DNA from 2 places in the Arthrobacter sp. 10T425 genome. Region 1 is predicted to be linked to the other one. Evidence: predicted binding sites of a transcription regulator. Region 1 holds the regulator's gene; the other holds the start of a gene.
What was found. Region 1 encodes LexA, which represses DNA repair genes until DNA is damaged. Its sites were predicted from a motif close to TCGAACANNTGTTCGA; they were not measured.
Positions count from the first base shown of each region.

Region 2: the regulator LexA is predicted to act here: its motif matches at 3,160-3,175, upstream of AC1DDH_RS02215 (LexA family protein).

Region 1 covers NZ_JBFTGZ010000019.1:51,332-60,707, forward strand. Annotated here, with positions in the region: gene hisH (imidazole glycerol phosphate synthase subunit HisH) at 1-201, opposite strand, end outside; gene hisB (imidazoleglycerol-phosphate dehydratase HisB) at 198-824, opposite strand; gene AC1DDH_RS18485 (histidinol-phosphate transaminase) at 896-2,014, opposite strand; gene AC1DDH_RS18490 (LysM peptidoglycan-binding domain-containing protein) at 2,083-2,487, opposite strand; gene lexA (transcriptional repressor LexA) at 3,020-3,769, shown strand; gene AC1DDH_RS18500 (ATP-dependent DNA helicase) at 3,882-6,017, opposite strand; gene hflX (GTPase HflX) at 6,010-7,608, opposite strand; gene AC1DDH_RS18510 (class I SAM-dependent methyltransferase) at 8,183-8,797, shown strand; gene dapF (diaminopimelate epimerase) at 8,778-9,376, opposite strand, start outside.
Region 2 covers NZ_JBFTGZ010000001.1:444,096-453,471, reverse strand. Annotated here, with positions in the region: gene AC1DDH_RS02240 (dihydrofolate reductase family protein) at 1-491, shown strand, start outside; gene AC1DDH_RS02235 (dihydrofolate reductase family protein) at 578-682, opposite strand; partial or broken gene AC1DDH_RS02230 (histidine phosphatase family protein) at 886-1,577, shown strand; gene AC1DDH_RS02225 (DUF3090 domain-containing protein) at 1,602-2,162, shown strand; gene AC1DDH_RS02220 (SCO1664 family protein) at 2,162-2,929, shown strand; gene AC1DDH_RS02215 (LexA family protein) at 3,189-3,620, shown strand; gene AC1DDH_RS02210 (Y-family DNA polymerase) at 3,629-4,927, shown strand; gene AC1DDH_RS02205 (hypothetical protein) at 4,972-5,289, shown strand; gene AC1DDH_RS02200 (hypothetical protein) at 5,296-5,676, shown strand; gene AC1DDH_RS02195 (NmrA family NAD(P)-binding protein) at 5,823-6,761, shown strand; gene AC1DDH_RS02190 (hypothetical protein) at 7,173-7,475, shown strand; gene AC1DDH_RS02185 (LLM class flavin-dependent oxidoreductase) at 7,562-8,599, shown strand; gene AC1DDH_RS02180 (ABC transporter permease) at 8,803-9,376, opposite strand, start outside.

The sequences.
Region 1 (9,376 bases):
GCCGTCGGCATTGAGGACATCCTCAGGCTTGGAGCTGAGGATGACTTCGGCGCCGGCCCGCTCCAGCGCGCGGACGGCGGACCGGACATTCCCGGAGCCGTAGTCCAGCACCGTAACTGTGGGCTTTCCCTGCGGGGAGACCGGCTTGGCCGCGGCGGCGGGGTCGATGATGGCCCCGTCGCGGAGCACAGGGCCGGTCACAAAGCACCCTTTGTCGACGGGATGCCCTCGACGCGGGGATCCGGCTCGACGGCTGCGCGCAGGGCACGGGCAAAGGCCTTGAACTGGGCCTCGACGATGTGGTGGGGGTCACGCCCGGCAGTGACGTTCATGTGCAGGCAGATCCCCGCGTGAAGGGTGATCGCCTCGAAGACGTGGCGGGTCAGGGAGCCCGTAAAGTGGCCGCCGATCAGGTGGTATTCCTGTCCTGCCGGCTCGCCGGCGTGGACCAGGTAGGGACGGCCGGAGACGTCCACGACAGCTTGCGCGAGGGCCTCATCGAGGGGAACGGTCGCCTCGCCAAAACGGCGGATCCCGGCTTTGTTGCCCAGGGCGGTCCGCAGAACCTCGCCGAAAGTGATGGCCACGTCCTCGACAGTGTGGTGGACATCGATGTGGGTGTCGCCGGTGGCCTTGACGGTCATGTCGATCAAGGAGTGCTTGCTGAGGGCCGTCAGCATGTGGTCGTAGAACGGGACCGACGTGCTGATGTCTGAAACGCCGGTGCCGTCCAGGTTGATCTCGACCAGGACCGAGGACTCGCTGGTGGTCCGTTCCATGCGTGCGGTCCGGCCCTCGGCGGCGGTGGATCCGGTGGTGCTCATGTAGATGTGTCCTTTGGAAGAAGGCAGGGTGTTGGGCAATCTGGCGGGGACGATTGGGCTCCCCACCAAGTCTAGGCCTGCGGCTTTGCGGAGCCGGCCAGGATGAGTTCAAGTGCCTCCAGGAAGGCTGTGGTTTCTGTCTCAGTGCCGGCGGTGACGCGCAGGTGCCCCGGAATACCGACGTCGCGGATGAGGACACCGGCGTCCAGCATGCGCTGCCAAACCTCATGGGGGTTCTCGAGGCCGCCGAAGAACACGTAGTTGGAATCAGACGCGGCCGGGGCCAAGCCCAACCGCGTCAGTTCCGACACGATCCGGTCGCGCTGGCGCTTGATGTCCTCGACGTCCGCCATGAGCGCCTCCCGGTGGCGCAGGGCAGCCAGGGCCGCAGCCTGGGTGATAGCGGAGAGGTGGTACGGGAGACGGACCAGGCGCAGGGCATCCGCGACCTCCGGGGCCGCGGCCATGTAGCCGAGCCGCGCACCCGCGAGGGCGAAGGCCTTGCTCATGGTGCGCGAGACGATGAGCCGCTCCCGGCCAGGCAGCAGGGTGAGGGCACTGGGCGTGCCGTCGTGGGCGAACTCGTGATAGGCCTCGTCGACGATCACGATGGTCTGGCTGGCCTCGCCGGCGTCATAGACTGCCTCGACCACATCAAGGCCCAGCCCCGTGCCGGTCGGGTTGTTCGGGGAACAGAGGAAGACAATGTTGGGCTGAAGCTCGCGGACTTGCTGTGCCGCTGATTCCGCACTGAGCCCATAGTCGGACGCGCGGGCCCCGACGACGTACTCCGTATCCGTGCCGGAGGCCAGCAGCGGGTACATCGAATACGTGGGAGGGAACCCGAGGGCCGTCCGGCCAGGGCCTCCGAAGGCCTGGAGGATTTGCTGAAGGACTTCGTTGGAACCATTCGCGGCCCAGATGTTCTCCGCGTCCAGCCCATGGCCAAGGTATTCGGCGAGGGCTTCGCGCAATTCGGTGAATTCGCGGTCCGGATAGCGGTTCAGCCCGGCAGCGGCGGCGCTCACGGCTTCGGTAATCGCGGCGCGGACATCGGCCGGGACCCCATGGGTGTTCTCGTTGACGTTGAGCAGGATGGGGACGTCCAGCTGCGGCGCGCCATACGGACGCAGGCCACGCAGATTGGTTCGGAGGGGCAGTCGGTTGAGGCGCTCAAGCTGGTCAGTCACGTGACCAGTTTAAGTGGTAGCGGGACGGGCGCTGAAACTGTGACGCCCGCGACGGCACCCGGGGGTGGCTACTTGGACGGAACAAACAGTTGCTGGCCCGGCATCACACGCGCGGCGTCCAGATTGTTCAACTGCACGATATCGGCCACAACATCGCGGGGATCGCGCTCCGGGGCCACCGACCCGGCAATGGCCCAGAGGGACTCCCCCGGTTGGACTGTGACGGATACGGTCGGCGTCACCGAGAGCTGGTCTGCGGAATCTGCCGCTTTCGCGGGAGCGTTGAGGAATCCGCTGAAGGACAGGATGAACGCCGCCAGCAGAATCAGGGGGACGCCGAAAAAGACGAAGCGTCCGCGCCGGGTGAGCCGAAGCGGCGGCTGCTTGGTCCGGCCGCCGGAAACCGCGGCGGCGGCTCCTTGCTGCGCCCGCGACGGCGCGGAGCCGCGGCGCCTGGCGTTGAGCGGGTACACGTTGCCGTGACTGGAACCGCTTTGGGCGAGGCCGCCGTGTCCGATGCTGCCGTGTCCGATGCTGCGGCGATCCGCTGCGCCACCCGGACCAACACCACGGTGGCGGGTCGTGACGCCCTGAATGTTAGTGCCGTCAAACGCGCTTGAAACTGACATGAACTGAGCCCTCCTGGACCATAAGTTGCCGCCCGGCGTACTCACGTACTCGCCGCCAACCGGCCGAACCTTCGAACATAGAAACGAACATTGCCTGCGAACCCAGATCGTCGGAATCGAACACATATTCGAATCTTGCTAGTTCTGTTTTAGCACTTACTAACGAACGATGTCGAGACTCGCTAGAACAAATGTTTGAAAAAGGTCTGCGGCTGGCCTATTTTTGAGGGACAGGACAACCACTTTCGAACTCCCACTTTCGAACTACCAGTGGGAATTCATTCGTAGTTGATCAGCAGGGTCTGACATTTCAGGCCGGAAGTTCCCGGTGACAGCAGCCACGGCAGCCGGGCGGAACGGAAAGGCGTTGGCGAACATGGCAGCACAAGCCACCGGCGGCAGGGCCACCCCACGGAGCCCGCAGCCCGCCCGGGCCCCCAAGAGCCTCACCGTCCGGCAAAAGAAAATCCTGGAGACCATCCAGCGGTCCGTCACGGACAAGGGCTACCCGCCGTCCATGCGCGAAATCGGAGACACCGTCGGTCTCGCCAGCCTGTCGAGCGTGACCCACCAGCTCTCCCAACTGGAAAAGCTTGGCTACCTGCGGCGTGATCCGAAGCGGCCCCGGGCCATGGAAGTGCTCATGCCGCTGACCCTGGACGAGGGGGCCACGCCGATATCTGGTATCGAGAAGTCCAGCCCCTTGCGGGCCGTCGGCGGCCTGTCGGTAACCGAGCTCGCCAGCGCCACTGACACGGCAATGGTGCCGTTCGTCGGACGCATCGCCGCCGGCGGGCCGATCCTCGCGGACCAGGTGGTGGAGGACGTCATGCCGCTGCCCCGCCAACTCGTGGGCCATGGCGAACTCTTCATGCTCAAGGTGGCCGGCGACTCGATGATCGACGCCGCCATCTGCGACGGCGACTGGGTGGTTGTCCGCCGCCAGGGTGATGCCGTGAACGGCGATATCGTTGCCGCCCTGCTGGACGACGAAGCCACGGTCAAGACCTTCCGCCAGCGGGACGGCCACACGTGGCTGTTGCCGCAAAACACCCAGTACGAGCCCATCCTGGGCGACCACGCCGTCATCATGGGCAAGGTCGTATCGGTACTGCGCTCCCTCTAAACTGCGCTCTCTCTAAACTGCGCTCCCCTTAGCCATCCGGGGCATGCTGCCAGTTCGGAGCGGCCACCCCGCGGCGGATTTCCGGCGCAGGGTGGCGGCCCCGGTTTGGGACTTAGGCTTTCGCGGAGTCTTTCGCCAGGCGCTTCAGGGCTGCCATGGCTATCGATGAATCGGTGGTGGGCCAGAACGGCGGCAGCGCGGCGCGCAGGAAGCCGCCGTAACGCTCCGTGGAGAGCCGCGAATCCAGCACTGCCACCACGCCCTTATCCGAGGTCGAGCGGATCAGCCGTCCGGCGCCCTGCGCGAGGCGGATGGCGGCGTGCGTGGCCGAGACGGCCATGAAGCCATTGCCGCCGGCCTGGGCCACGGCCCGCGAACGTGCCGTCATCAGCGGGTCGTCCGGCCGCGGGAAGGGTATCCGGTCGATGACCACCAGCCGGCAGGACACGCCAGGGACGTCGACGCCCTGCCAGAGGGACATGGTGCCGAACAAACACGTGTCAGGTTCGTCGGCAAACTGCCGCACGAGCGCCGTCATGGTCGACTCCCCCTGGCACAGGATGCTGAGGCCCAGCCGGGGCCGCATGGCCTCGGCTGCTTCCTCTGCGGCGCGCCGCGAGGAGAACAGGCACAGGGCGCCTCCGCCGGAGGCGCGGATCAGCTTCTCGAGTTCGTCCAGGGCCTCGGGGGACGTTCCGCGGCTGGGTTTGGGCAGGTGCCTGGCTACGTAGAGGATGCCCTGCTTCGGGTAGTCGAACGGGGAGCCGACGTCGACGCCGGTCCAGCTCGGGGCGCCGTTGCCAACCAGGCCCAGGCCGCCGGCGGCGGGTTCGAAGGCAGCGCCGATGGCCAGTGTGGCCGAGGTGAGGATGACGGTGTGGTCCGCGAACAGGCCCTCGCGCAACCGCCCTGCGACGCTCAGCGGGGCAACGTTGATCAACGCCGGCGCGCTCTCGTCCGGCTGGGAGTAGCCCTGCGCCGGGTCGAAGCTGCTGTTGCGGGAGAACCACACGACTTCGCGGTTTTCGCGCGCGGCCAGGAGGCGTTCACAGAGCTCCAGGATGACCATGAGGCGCGAGCGGGCCAGCTGCCGTCCGCCGTCCGCCGACACGGAGCTGTCGCCCTTGGAATCGGACAGGGCGGCGCGGCACGCGTCGCGCAGCTGGTCGATGCAGTCCAGCTGATCGCTGTTCAGGCCGTTGGGCATCAGCCCGCTGGGGACGCCGTCGATGGCGAGCTCCAGGTGGGCGGCGGCATTGTTCAGCGCATCCACGGTGATGCCCGTGTGCTTCCGGGCCCCGGACGCGGCGGCGTGCACCATCGCCACGGAGAGCTGGCCCGAGACCGCGCCCGTGACGCGGTCCTGAAGTTCGTGTGCTTCATCCACCACGACGACGTCGTACTCGGGCAGCACCGCCAGGCCTTCGAAGGCACTGACGGCGAGCATGGCGTGGTTGGTGACCACGACGTCGGCATCGGCGGCGTTCTGCCGTGCCAGCTCGCTGAAGCATTCGGCCGCGAGCGGGCATTTTTGCGCGCCGAGGCACTCCATGGAGGTGACCGAGACCTGGCGCCAGGCCCGGTCCGTGACGCCCGGCATGAGCTCGTCGCGGTCCCCCGTGGCGGTCTCCTCGGCCCATTCGCGCAGCCGGACAACTTCCTTGCCCAGCTGGGAGGACGGCCCGCCAAGTGCGGCGGCGAAGTGCGGCACGGACGTGTCCTCGCCGAGGGAAAACAGCTGTCCCTCGGAAGGTTCTTCGGACGGGAAGCCGCCCTCGAGTTTGTGCCGGCAGACGTAGTTGGACCGGCCCTTGACCAGGGCGACCTTGACGGGCCGCTCCAGGGCAGGGGTGATGGTCTTAAGCAGCCTGGGCAGGTCACGGCCCACAATCTGCGTTTGCAGCGCCAGGGTGGCGGTGGAGACCAGCGTGGGCTTGTTGCTGGTCAGCGAATGCGCGATCAGCGGAATCAGGTAGGCCAGCGACTTGCCGGTGCCGGTGCCGGCCTGGACCAGCAGGTGATCACCGCTGTCTATCGCGCGCGCCACCTGCCGGGCCATTTCGTGCTGGCCATCGCGGCTCTGCCCGCCCATGCCGGACACGGCACGGTCGAGCAGCTTAACAACAAACTCCTCGCCGGCCGCGCCGGCACCCGAACCGGCGCCGGTGTCAGTTTCGGCCGGACCGGCGTCGGCTGGTTCGGCATGAGCTGGATCGGCGTCGGTCCTGGTCACCGCAGCCTCAGTCATTGCTGATGAAGGGATCCAGTTCGGCGGCGAGTCCTTCACGCACCATCACCACGGCACGGGTCCCGGTTTCCTCGTGGTCGAGGCTGAGGATCTCGGCGTCGCTCTCGTGGAGCTTGCTGATCAGATCCCCGCGGTTGTACGGGATGAGCAGCTCAAGCTTCACGCTGGGCCGCGGAATGCCGTCGCTGATGGCCTTGAGCAGTTCCGGAATGCCTTCGCCGGTGCGGGCCGAGACCACCACGTGGCGCGGCTCGCGCTGCTTTAGCCGTTCGACCACGAACGGGTCAGCGGCGTCGGCCTTGTTCAGGACAATGATTTCCGGAACCTTGCGCGCGTCGACTTCGCTGAAGACCGTCCGGACAGCCGCGATCTGGCCTTCCGGATCCGGGTGCGAGACGTCCACGACATGCAGGATCAGGTCAGAGTCGGCGACCTCTTCCAGCGTAGAGCGGAATGCCTCCACGAGCTGGGTGGGCAGGGAACGGACAAAGCCCACGGTGTCGGCCAGGGTGTATCCCAGCCCGTCAGCGGTTTCGGCCTTGCGGACGGTGGGGTCCAGGGTGGCGAACAGGGCGTTTTCCACCAGCACCCCTGCGTCGGTCAGCCGGTTCAGCAGCGAGGACTTCCCGGCGTTGGTGTACCCGGCGATGGCGACAGAGGGCACGGCATTACGACGGCGGTTGGCGCGCTTCGTTTCCCGGGCAGGCTTCATGGCGGCGATTTCGCGCCGCAGCTTGGCCATCCGGGTGCGGATCCGGCGGCGGTCCAGTTCGATCTTGGTCTCACCGGGACCACGCGAGCCCATGCCGGCACCGGCTCCGCCCACCTGGCCACCGGCCTGGCGGGACATCGATTCACCCCAGCCGCGCAGGCGCGGGAGCAGGTATTCGAGCTGGGCGAGCTCCACCTGGGCCTTGCCTTCACGGCTCTTGGCGTGCTGGGCGAAGATGTCCAGGATCAGCGCTGTACGGTCAATGACCTTGACCTTGACGATGTCCTCCAGCCCGCGACGCTGGGACGGGGCCAATTCGGCGTCGACGACGACGGTGTCGGCGCCGGTGGACATCACGATGGCTTTCAGCTCCTGTGCCTTGCCGGAGCCGAGGAAAGTCCCGGGATCGGGCTTGGCGCGCCGCTGGACGAGCCCGTCGAGGACCTCGGAGCCGGCCGTCTCAGCGAGGGCGGCAAGTTCGCGCAGGGAGTTCTCGGCGTCCGCGAGGGTGCCCTCAGTCCAGAGGCCGGCCAGGACGACGCGCTCAAGGCGCAACTGCCGGTATTCGACCTCGGTGACGTCTTCGAGCTCGGTGGACAGGCCGGCCTTGCGGCGCAGTGCGTGCCGTTCCTCAAGGTCCTGCTGGTCGCCGTCGAAGTTGGTGTACACCTCGTCCAGGCGGGAGATGGCCTGCGCCTTGCCGAGCACCGACGTCGGGCTGCTGGTGCCAGCACCGGCGGCGGTGCCATGGCCGGTGCCGCCGCCGCGGCCTGGGGCGGGGGTGTCCTTGGAAAGGATCCGGTCGATTACAGCTTGAATCTCTTCAGGGCTCATGTCCTGGGCTGCTGAATCGGGTCCGGTGTTGGGGTGGCTGGTCATGGTCTCCTTTAAAGGTTCGGCTCTTTCAGAATAGTGCCGATTGTTGCTCTGTGGGGCGGTATTCGCGCTGGGCTGACGGCGGGGGGTCATGCGGGCCTCCTGGAATGCCTGCGGCAACGGCGCCGGGGCGGGGCTGGTTCTGTGCGGAGCGGTGGCTGGGTGAACGTAGAGGCGGCTAGGGCGCCTGGCTGCGGGGACACTGGCTGTGTGGGCGGTGCCGGTGCCGGTGCCGGTGCAAACACGGTGAGGTAGGTGCCTCCGCCACGCCGGGCCCGGGAGCGGGCCAGGGAGCACGGTGCCCGAAAAACTGTGCCAGCAAGACACGGTGCCTGGGAAATGGCTGGATTCCAAGTGGTGCGGGCGCCCGCGGGTGAGAAAACTCACCCCTGCAATGGCGCACTCAGCGGAAGGCGTTTACCTGCGTCGCTACGGAGTCCCCCGGCGTCCCTGACAAGGACGGGACGGGACCCGTGCCGGCTACTTGGAGATCAGGATCATGTTTTGTAGCGTAGCAGACGCCGGCGCTCCCACCCGGTTTCCCATACGGGCTGGCCGCGAACTAATCTGGCCCATTATGGAGTCTGCACACTATTTCAGCGCCCAGCCGGCCGGGCCCTTTACCCGTAAGCCGCTCACTGTGGATCTTGCCGGTGAGACGCGCCGGCTGCAGACGTCCTCGGGGATCTTCAGCCCGGACGGGATCGACAAGGGAACGGCCGTGCTGCTGGCCGACGTCCCGGCGCCGTCGCCGCAGGGCAACCTGCTGGATATCGGCTGCGGCTGGGGACCGATCGCCCTGACCATGGCCCTGCGGGCACCGCACGCCCAGGTCTACGCGGTGGACGTGAACGAACGCTGCGTGACCCTGACCAATGAAAACGCCGGGCTGTTGGGGCTGCACAACGTATCCGCCAGCACGCCGGACGCCGTGGACCCCGACCTGCGCTTTGACACCATCTGGTCCAACCCGCCGATCAGGATCGGCAAGGATGAGCTTCATGCCCTCCTGCGCCTGTGGATTCCCAGGCTGGCGCCGGGCGGATCGGCCTGGCTCGTGGTCCAGAAGAACCTCGGCTCGGACTCGCTGCAGCGCTGGCTCTCGGCGGAGCTCGACGCCAGCTTCAGCGTGACCCGGGAGAGCACGTCGAAGTCGTTCCGGATCCTTCGAATCAGGAAAGCGTCCCGCTAGCGACGATCACGGCCGGGCCGCTGAGTTCGACGTGTTCGTGCCCCTCCGGGCCCAGGAAGAATTTCACGCCGACGACGCCGCCGGGGACGTGGACGTTCCACGCGTCCGGTGCGCCCTGGCCGGCCCAGTGGCGAATCGCGACGGCGGCGGCGCAGGCGCCCGTGCCGCATGACTGGGTCTCCCCCACTCCGCGCTCGTGGACCCGCATGGTGATGGTGCCGGTGCCGTCGTGGACCAGTGGTTCGGAGGGCACAACGAATTCGACGTTGGTGCCGTGCGGCGGCGTCGGGTCCACCCGGGGGGCCGTGAACAGCTGCGTGGCCTCCAGTTCGGCTGTTTCGGCCAGGGCCACGACAGTGTGCGGGTTGCCCATGCTGACGGAGAGGGCGGGCCGTGCGACTTCGAGCCCGTCGGCGCTGACCAGCGAGTCCATGGCCCGCGCGGTCGCCTCGCCCGGGAATATGAATTCCCAGGGGCCCATGTCCACGGCGTAGCCCGCAGCCGTCCGGACGATCGTCTTGGCACCGCCCCGGGTTCCAATGACGAGCGATTCGCCGGCCGGCAGGTCCACGAGGCCTT
Region 2 (9,376 bases), on a different contig from region 1:
TCCACAGGTGGATGTTCGAAGAAGCCGAGTCCAACGCAGCCGAGCTCGACGGCATCCTCGCCGCCGGCGCCTACATCATGGGCCGGAACATGTACGCCGGTCCCGGGGCATGGGATGAGCAGTGGCGGGGATGGTGGGGTGAGGAACCGCCCTATCACGCACCTGTGTTCGTTCTCACCCATCACCCCCGTGAGCCCTTGGAGATGGAGGGCGGCACAACGTTCAACTTCGTGGCCGATGGGATCGAATCGGCGTTGGCCCAGGCGCGGAAGGCCGCTGGCGGCAAGGACGTGGCCATAGCCGGAGGAGCACAGACCGCCCGACAATTCCTTTCGGCGGGGCTGATCGACGAGCTGCGGCTCCACATTGCGCCCATAGTCCTGGGAGCGGGTGAGCGGCTGCTGGACGGCGTGACGGACCTCAAGCTTGAGCCGACGGACGTCAGCGGTTCCCGCCTCGTTACCCACGTGCGCTATCGGGTAATCCGCTGACAGGCCAAAGGGTATGCCCTTAGAAGCCGTCCCCCGAGGAGCGGAGCAAGACCACGCCGTTGCCGGACGTCCGCGTGCCCTCGGGCCTAAGGTTCATCCGGACATCCGGGGGCCTCAAACAGCGGCCTCCCCTGCCCCAGGACCACGGGATGGACGAGAATTCGAAACTCGTCGACCACCCCATGCCGCATGAGTGTGGAGGCCAAATCGGCGCCGCCACGGGCGATCTCGCCCCCCGGGCCGCACCTTCAGTTTCGCGATCTGTTCAGGAACGACGTCGTGAATCACCGTGGTATTCCAGCCCGCCTGCGTGAGGGTCCGCGAAAAGACGAACTGATAAGGCGCGACCCGGTACGGTGCACACCGCCGTCGATCGGGTGGTTAGGCTGGGTGGATGGCGACAGTTATTCTCGTGCGGCACGGCCGCACCACAGCCAATGCCACTGGACTGCTGGCCGGTCGGGCCGTCGGCGTCAGCCTGGACCAGATCGGGCGCGACCAGGCGGCTCTGACCGGAGACCGGCTCGCGGCCGTGCCCGCAGTCGGGGTGGTGTCGAGCCCTCTTGAGCGTTGTCAGCAGACCGCCCAGCTCATCCTCGATCGCCAGGCTGGCACGCCGTACGCGCCGGTCGATCTCGATCTCACCGAGTGCGATTACGGCCAGTGGCAGGGCCGCACGCTCAGTGATCTCGCGACCGAGGATTTGTGGCCGGTTGTGCAGTCGCAACCGTCCGCCGTCGTCTTTCCCGGCGGTGAATCCATGGCCGCGATGCAGGCTCGGTCGGTGGCAGCGATTCGACGCCACGATGCAGCCTTCGAAGCCGAGTACGGCCAGGGGCCGTGTGGGTGGCAGTAAGTCACGGCGACATCATCAAGTCAATCCTCGCCGACGCGCTCGGCATGCACCTTGACCTGTTCCAGCGTATTAACGTGGGCCCCGCCTCCGTATCGATCGTGCGCTACGGCGCCAGTCGGCCGAGCGTCTACGCGACCAACACCGACGCGGGTGACCTGTCGTGGCTGTCGAACGGCATCCACTCTGGCGATGCGCCGGTGGGCGGCGGTGCAGGGCAAAAGGCGCCATGAACCTCATGTGCCTAAAATACTGACATGCCTACACGTGTTCACGAGTTTGCCTGGCCTGATCGAATCGTCGTCGGCACCATTGGCCTTCCAGGGGCGCGCACGTTCTACCTGCAGGTGCGCGCAGGGACGCAGATCGTGAGTATTGCCCTGGAGAAGCAGCAGTCGGCTCTGCTCGCGGAGAAGATCGACGAAATTCTCGACCAGCTCATCACCGTCGAGGGCAACCCCTTCAGCATTCCCGCGAGCACTCCCATTGAACTTGTCGACAATGACCAGCTCGAGGCCGTTCAGGAGCAGTTTCGCACCGGCGCCATGAGCTTAGGTTGGGACCCAACCACGGCCCAGGTCGTAATTGAGGCCTACCCCATCACCGACGTCGATGCTGATGCTGATGACAACGACGAATCGCTTGATGAGGACGGCGCCAACGAGCCCGAAATGCTGCTGGTGCGCATGCCGGTCGGCACCGCCCGCGCATTCGCCAAGCGCACCCGTGAGATCGTGGGCGCCGGGCGTCCGACGTGCCCGCTCTGCGGTTACCCCATAGACGCCGACGGGCACATCTGCACCCTTCCCGAGGTCTGATGCCAGCGCCGGACCTAGCGACCGCCGAGCTGACGCTCACCGGCCGCATCACGACGGCTTCAAACGCTACATTTCTGGGCAGCATCGGCGACATGGTGGTCGTCTATAAGCCGATAGCAGGCGAAAGTCCGCTGTGGGATTTTCCCCACGGCACCCTGGCTCACCGGGAGGTGGCCGCCTACCTGGTCTCGCAAGTCTTAGGCTGGGACGTCGTGCCGCACACCTGGCTGCGCGATGGTCCGATGGGCGAAGGAATGGTGCAGCTCTGGCAGGAGCAAGACCCCGCCCAAAGCGCCGTGAACCTGGTCGCGACGGACCAGGTTCCGGAGACGGGCTGGAAACACGTTCTCGAGGGACGGGATGAGAACGGAAGGATGGTCGCCCTCGTGCACGAAGACTCGCCGGCGCTCAGACGCATGGCGGTGTTCGACATGGTCGTCAACAACGCCGACCGCAAAGGCGACCACATTCTTGCCATGACGGACGGACACCGGCACGGCGTGGACCATGGGCTCACCTTTCACCGTGACCACAAGCTGCGCACGGTGCTGTGGGGATGGCTGGGAGACGCTCTGACCGCCGAGGAACGCGACGGCATCGATCGTGTCAGCGAAGGACTGCACGGTGGGCTGGGCCGAAACCTGGCGGACTTGCTCAGCGCCGAAGAAATCGCATCGCTCGCCGCGCGCTGCGCACGGTTGCGCTTGGCCGGGCGGTTTCCGGCTCCGAGCGGTGAGATGTCGGCGGTGCCCTGGCCGCTGTTCTAAGGGAATCACGGCTCAACTGTCAAAAGTTGGCTGCCCAAACGCCGATAACAGCGCCTACGCTCAACCAAGCCCGCAGGCCCCACCTTCCGCAGACGACGCGCCGAGCGTTCCATATACAGCACCCCTTCAGTCAGGTGTTGCGATGTTGAGGAGAAACCGCGCTGCCCACGCAGCCGAGGGATATGGGCAGAGTCCAACTTTTGTCGGCCCATCCGGCTACACTGAATGTATCGAACATATATTCGAATAAGGGTGTGTTGTGGGCGTTGTTGTCGGTCCCCGCGTGATAGACGCGGGCATGTCGTTGCTGTCGGTGCTGATCTCTCCGGTCCCCGTCGCGGCCGGGTATCCATCGCCGGCGCAGGACTACTTTGATGGGCGGATTGACCTGAACGAGCATCTGATCAAGGACATCACCAGCACGTACGTCGTGCGGGTCTCCGGAGACTCGATGGAACGCGCCGGCATCAGCGACGGGGATGAACTGATCGTCAACCGGGCCGTGGAACCCAAGGACGGGTCCGTAGTCATAGCCGTCCTGGACGGAGAATTGACCATCAAGCGGCTGCGGATCACGGCCGCCGGCGTCGTGCTGCAGGCGGAGAATCCGTCCTACCCGGACATCCGCGTTCCGTCCCTGTCGGATCTGGTCATCTGGGGCGTCGCGACCCGCTGCCTGCACCATGTTTGAGGCACACCATGTCTAAGCCCTCCCCGATGCGGCGGATGCCGCAGATCGCGCACGTGGATGTGAACTGCTTCTACGCCTCGGCCGAGCGGGCATTCGACCCGTCCCTCGAAGGCCGGCCCGTCGTCGTACTGTCCAACAACGACGGGTGCGCCGTCACCCGGTCCCCGGAAGCCAAGGCTCTCGGCATCGGCCTCGGTGAACCATGGTTCAAACTCGCCCCGCGGGCGAAGGAGTGGGGACTTGTTGCCCTCTCGAGCAACTACGAGCTTTACGGGGACATCAGCGCCCGGGTGATGGAACTGCTGGGCCGCTACAGCGCTTGGTTGGAGGTTTACAGCATCGACGAGGCCTTCCTGGGCGTCAAAGGCGCGCCGGAGGACCTGCTGGTCCTGGGCCAGACCATGAAGGCAGCCGTGCGGCGCAACGTGGGGGTTCCGGTCTGCGTCGGGATCGCCGGGACCAAGACCCTCGCGAAACTGGCCAACAAATGGGCAAAGCACAACCCGGCCTTCGACGGGGTCTGCCACTGGGACTCCGTGCCCGCCGCCACCAGAGAAGCGCTGATGGGCCGGCTGTCTGTGATCGAAATCTGGGGCGTCGCGACGCGCCTGACCAAACGCCTCAACGCCTTAGGGCTTCAGTCCATCCTTGACCTGTCCCGGGCCGACCCGGTGATGATCCGGGACCGCTTCTCCGTGGTCATGATGCGCACCGTCCTGGAGCTGCAGGGCACGCCGTGCATCCCGATGGAGGAAGAACGGATCGGCCGGGACCAGCTCATCTTCTCGCGCTCCTTCGCCACCCCCATCACCACCGCCGCCGGCATGCGGCAGGTCCTGTCCGTCTACGGCCAGCAGGCATCGGCACGGCTGGCCAAATACAGCCTCCAGGCCAAGGTCCTCACCGCCTTCGCCGGCACCTCGCACTTCAACCCGAACGACACCTCCTACCCCTCGGTGTGCGTGCCGCTGCCGATGCCCACCGCCGATCCCGTCCTGCTCACCCGGGCCGCCCACGCCCTCCTGCCCCACATCCAGGAAGGCATCAAATACGCCCGGGCCGGCATCATGGTCACCGACCTGCGGCCCACCGGCAACCAGGCACCGCTGGCCCTGTTCCAAAATCCGCACGAGGAACGCCACATCGGAACCCTCCTGGAAGATGTGACCCGCCGATACGGGCGCGGCTCCATCGGCCTCGGCCACGCCGGCATACGGGGCGGGCCGGACTGGACCATGAAACGGGACATGCTCTCCCCCCGCTACACCACCCATTGGGACGAACTCCCCCTCGTCAAAGCCGCCTAACGCCAACACGCCCCCGCAGCACCGCACCACGAAAGACCACCCCCATGACCCTCAGCACCGAAAACCCCACACGAACCCTTGACCTTCAAGTCCGGCTCGACCCGGCAGGCAAGCCCCTTGCCATCCGGCACGACGGACGGATCTGGCTTGTCGATCCGGCCACCGAATCCCGGCACTGGATCGGCGGTGACGCCGGGCGGGGCACCCGATGCACGGCCGCCGCTGGCGCCAACCCGGCCGGTACCGAATACTGGCGCGTCGAGGCCCGGCTGGGGGCTAATTCAGCGCTGCGCACCTTCACGCTGCGCCGGAATCCACGCTCCGTCCAGTGGCTCCTGGACGACATCAGCGACGGCGGCTAGGCAACGGTGACACTGAACCGTCAGCCGATCAACGACCAGATCTGGGCGGGGATCAGGGAAGAATTCACGCTGCCCGCCCTGGAACAGGTCCGCCGCCGCCTCGCCGAACTGATGGACGACCCCGACCCTGTAATGCAGCAGCTCGTCCGCGTCTTCATCGACGACGGCACGTTCTGCCCGGGATTCCAATTCGTCGCCGGCGGCCACCTCCACCCGACCGTCGTCGACCTCTTCCAGCGCGCCATAGAACTGAAGGTTCCGCACAACTACTTCACGGCCTGGATGGTTACACCCTGCCGGGAACTCGGCGGGTCCCGCCCCGTTGACCATCTGAAAAGCGGCCGCGCTCCCCTGTTTCGCGCGCTGGAATCCCACCGCTGGCAGTAGAGGCCGACCCGCGAACCGACGTCCAACGGTTCCGCTGATCAGTCCGGCCCGGGATGCATTGAGTCACACGCGGGAATCGCAGCTGCCCTGCCGTTGGTAGTCTTTAGCCCACCATCCCTTTCCGCCCGACACTTGAGGTGCGAACCATGATCCCGACGACTCCCACTCCGGGCACTGTCCTTCTGGCCGGCGCCACCGGCGATCTCGGCGGGCGTATCCTGCAGAATTTGGTCGCCCTGGGGGCCACCGTTCGGGTCCTGACACGGCCTGGGACCAGCACGGAGCGCATTGCGCAGCTCCGCGCCCAAGGCGTCGAAGTGATCCAGGCGGGCTACGACGATCCGGTGGCCCTCCGAAGGGCCTGCGCGGATGTTGACTGCGTAGTCTCCGCGATCAACGGCGTGGACAGCGCAATTTTCGACGCCCAATCGCGCTTGCTGGAGGCGGCGGCCGCGGTGGGCGTACCGCGTTTCATCCCTTCCGATTACTCCATCGATTACCGCGGAATCCGCCCCCGAACCAACCGGAACTTACAGTTCCGCCGAGACTTTGCACAGCGGCTGGATGCCACCGAAATCCGGGCCACTTCCATCCTCAATGGCGCCTTCACCGACATGCTCTCCGGGCAGGCTCCCATGATCCTGTTCTCCCGGCGTCGGGTGCTCTTCTGGTCCGACGCCGACCAGGTGCTCGACTTCACCACGAAGGATGACACTGCCTCCTACACCGCCGCCGCCGCCCTCGACGAGCGGGCGCCCCGCGTCCTTCAGATCGCCGGAGACCAGGTCACGGCAAGGACCCTGGCAGCCACCATGTCCGACCTGACCGGAACGCAATTCGGGCTCCTCTACGCGGGCAGCGTCGGCTCCTTGACTGCTATGAGCCGGGTCGTCAAAGCCCTCATGCCGGCCTCTGACAAGCCGTTCCCGCCGTGGCAGGGCATGCAGTACTTCGCCAGCATGTTCAGCGGCGACGCGACCCTGAACTACGTCAGCAACGACCGGTACGGGAGCCGGACGTGGACCACCGCCCGGGACGTCCTGGACCAGCACGTTCAGCAGAGCTCACCGGCCCCGGTCCCCTAGCCTGGGGGTTGTTGCACGGACAAGCCCCGAACCCCTAGGGTTCGGATCATGGCCGCGCCCGGGGGACCCGCTCGTTATGGATTGCACACGACGCCGACACTGCTGTCCGTAGTATGCCTCGCCGTCGTCGCGCTAACCGCGGCCTGCGCGTCAACTTTCCCACTCAGCACGTCGGCAGGCGAGCAAACCGTCACCAAACCGCCCGCCGCCACGGCCGCACCATCGACGGGCGCCGGACTGTCACCAGGCATGACCCTCGCCCCGGCTCCGCCGATTCCGCCTGCCCCCGGGCACGGTTTAGATGAATGCCGGCCACAGCGTGCAGAGAAAGTCGTAGGCAATGGAGCGCTGGAGTGCCAGTACTTCACATCCGGTTCCATGACGCCGGCTTCTGTGCCCCGTGATCCGGGAATGAGCTCCGGCGATTACGCGGTACGGTTCGGCAGCGTTGGCGGCCGCACGGTGATGTCCGTGCGTATCCCCTGCGCTTCGTATGCGGTCACGGTCAGCATTGCCGGCGAAACGATCACGCCGGATGTGGGGACACTGGAAAGTTCCCTGGGCACGTGCAACTTCCCGTGGGACCAGGAACAGGCGCGGATGAAACGATACCTTCAGGCTCCGTTTCAGTTTGCACAGCGGGAGACTGGAATCGTGCTGCACAACCCGGAATGGGGAATCACCCTCTTCCGGACCCCCTACTCGGCCGGCTGATCCCCCGGTCCCGCCTAAGGGGCGCCAGGCGTGCCGCGGGAGGGGTGCGAGGCTGAGGGCCCGCGGGAATAAGAACCGCCGCCACCATGTTCGTTTCCGGTGTGAAGAACATCGGATTCCTGTCCTTCGGCCACTGGACCGACCACCCGGATTCCGGCACGCGCACCGCGTCGGACGCGCTGTTGCAGGCGATCGACCTCGCGGTCGCGGCCGAGGAGCTGGGTGCGGACGGCGCCTACTTCCGAGTCCACCACTTCGCGCAGCAATACGCCTCCCCGTTCCCGCTGCTCGCCGCGATCGGGGCCCGGACAAGCCGCATCGAGATCGGCACCGGCGTGATCGACATGCGCTACGAGAACCCGCTCTACATGGCAGAAGACGCTGGCGCGGCCGACCTGATCGCGGGCGGCCGGCTGCAGCTGGGCATCAGCAGGGGTTCACCCGAGCAGGTCATCGACGGATGGCGTTACTTCGGCTTCGCCCCCGCCGAGGGCGAGTCGGACGCCGACATGGGCCGCAGGCACGCCGAGCGTCTGCTCGAGGTGCTCACTGGCAAGGGCTTTGCGGCGCCGAACCCCCGCCCGATGTTCCCGAACCCTCCGGGCCTGCTGCGCGTGGAGCCGCAATCGAGGGGCCTGCGCGAGCGCATCTGGTGGGGCTCCGGCTCGAACGCCACGGCCATCTGGGCGGCGAAGCTCGGCATGAACCTGCAGAGCTCCACGCTCAAGGATGATGAGAGCGGCAAGCCCTTCCACGTCCAGCAGGCCGAGCAGATCGAGCTCTACCGGCAGGCCTGGAAGGAGGCGGGGCACGAGCGGGAGCCGCGCGTCTCGGTCAGCCGCAGCATCTTCGCGCTGACGGACGAGCGCGACTGGCAATACTTCGCCCGCGACCGCCACAGCTCCGACCAGGTGGGCAACATCGACGAGAAAACGCGCGCGGTCTTTGGCCGCTCCTACGCCGGTGCCCCGGACGAGCTGGCCGCGAAGCTGGCCGAGGACGAGGCGATCGCCGCGGCAGACACCCTGCTCCTCACGGTCCCGAACCAGCTCGGTGTCGACTACAACGCCCACGTCATCGAGTCGATCCTGAAGTATGTGGCGCCGCAGCTCGGCTGGCGCTGACCCCTCGTGACAGATTCCCCGGGCACCGCGCCGTCGACACTTGCGGGATCCAGCCTTGCAACGCCAGAGCGACGGCGACGACGCCGGTCCGGCCGGCACTCACCCGCGCGGCAGCCTTGACGCCGAACGCCACCTCGGCTGAAGCACAGGGCGGGCGGCCGCGATGCGCTCGCGACCGCCCGCCGGTACGGGGGCACCCGGGCTCAGCGCACCGACTTGCGCTCGTAGATCGCCATCGACCAGGCGTACCCGGCGACCACAATCACGACGCACCACCCGATTGCCAGCACCGGGCTCCAGCCGAGCGGGGTACCGAGCAGCAGCCCGCGGATGGCCTCGATGAACGGCGTGAACGGCTGGTACTGCGCGAACCACTGCAGCCATTCCGGCATCGACTCGGTCGGCACAAAGCCGCTGCTGAGGAAGGGCAGGAAGGTCAGCACGAGGGGCAGGTTGCTGGCGGTCTCGGCCGACTTCGCCTGCATGCCCATGGCCACCCCGAGCCAGCTGATCGCGTACGCGATGAGCACGATCAGACCTGCGGCGGAGATCCATTCGACAAACCCGGCGGTCGGGCGGAAGCCAATCAGGAGGCCGACGCCGAGCACAAGCACGACGGCGATAATCGCCTGGATGGTATTGCCAAGCACGTGCCCGGCGAGCACCGCGGCCCGCGAGATCGCCATCGTCCGGAACCGCGCGGTGATGCCCTCGGTCATGTCCATCGACACGGTCGTCGCGATGCCGCCTGCGCTGCCGGCGATGGTCAACAGCAGG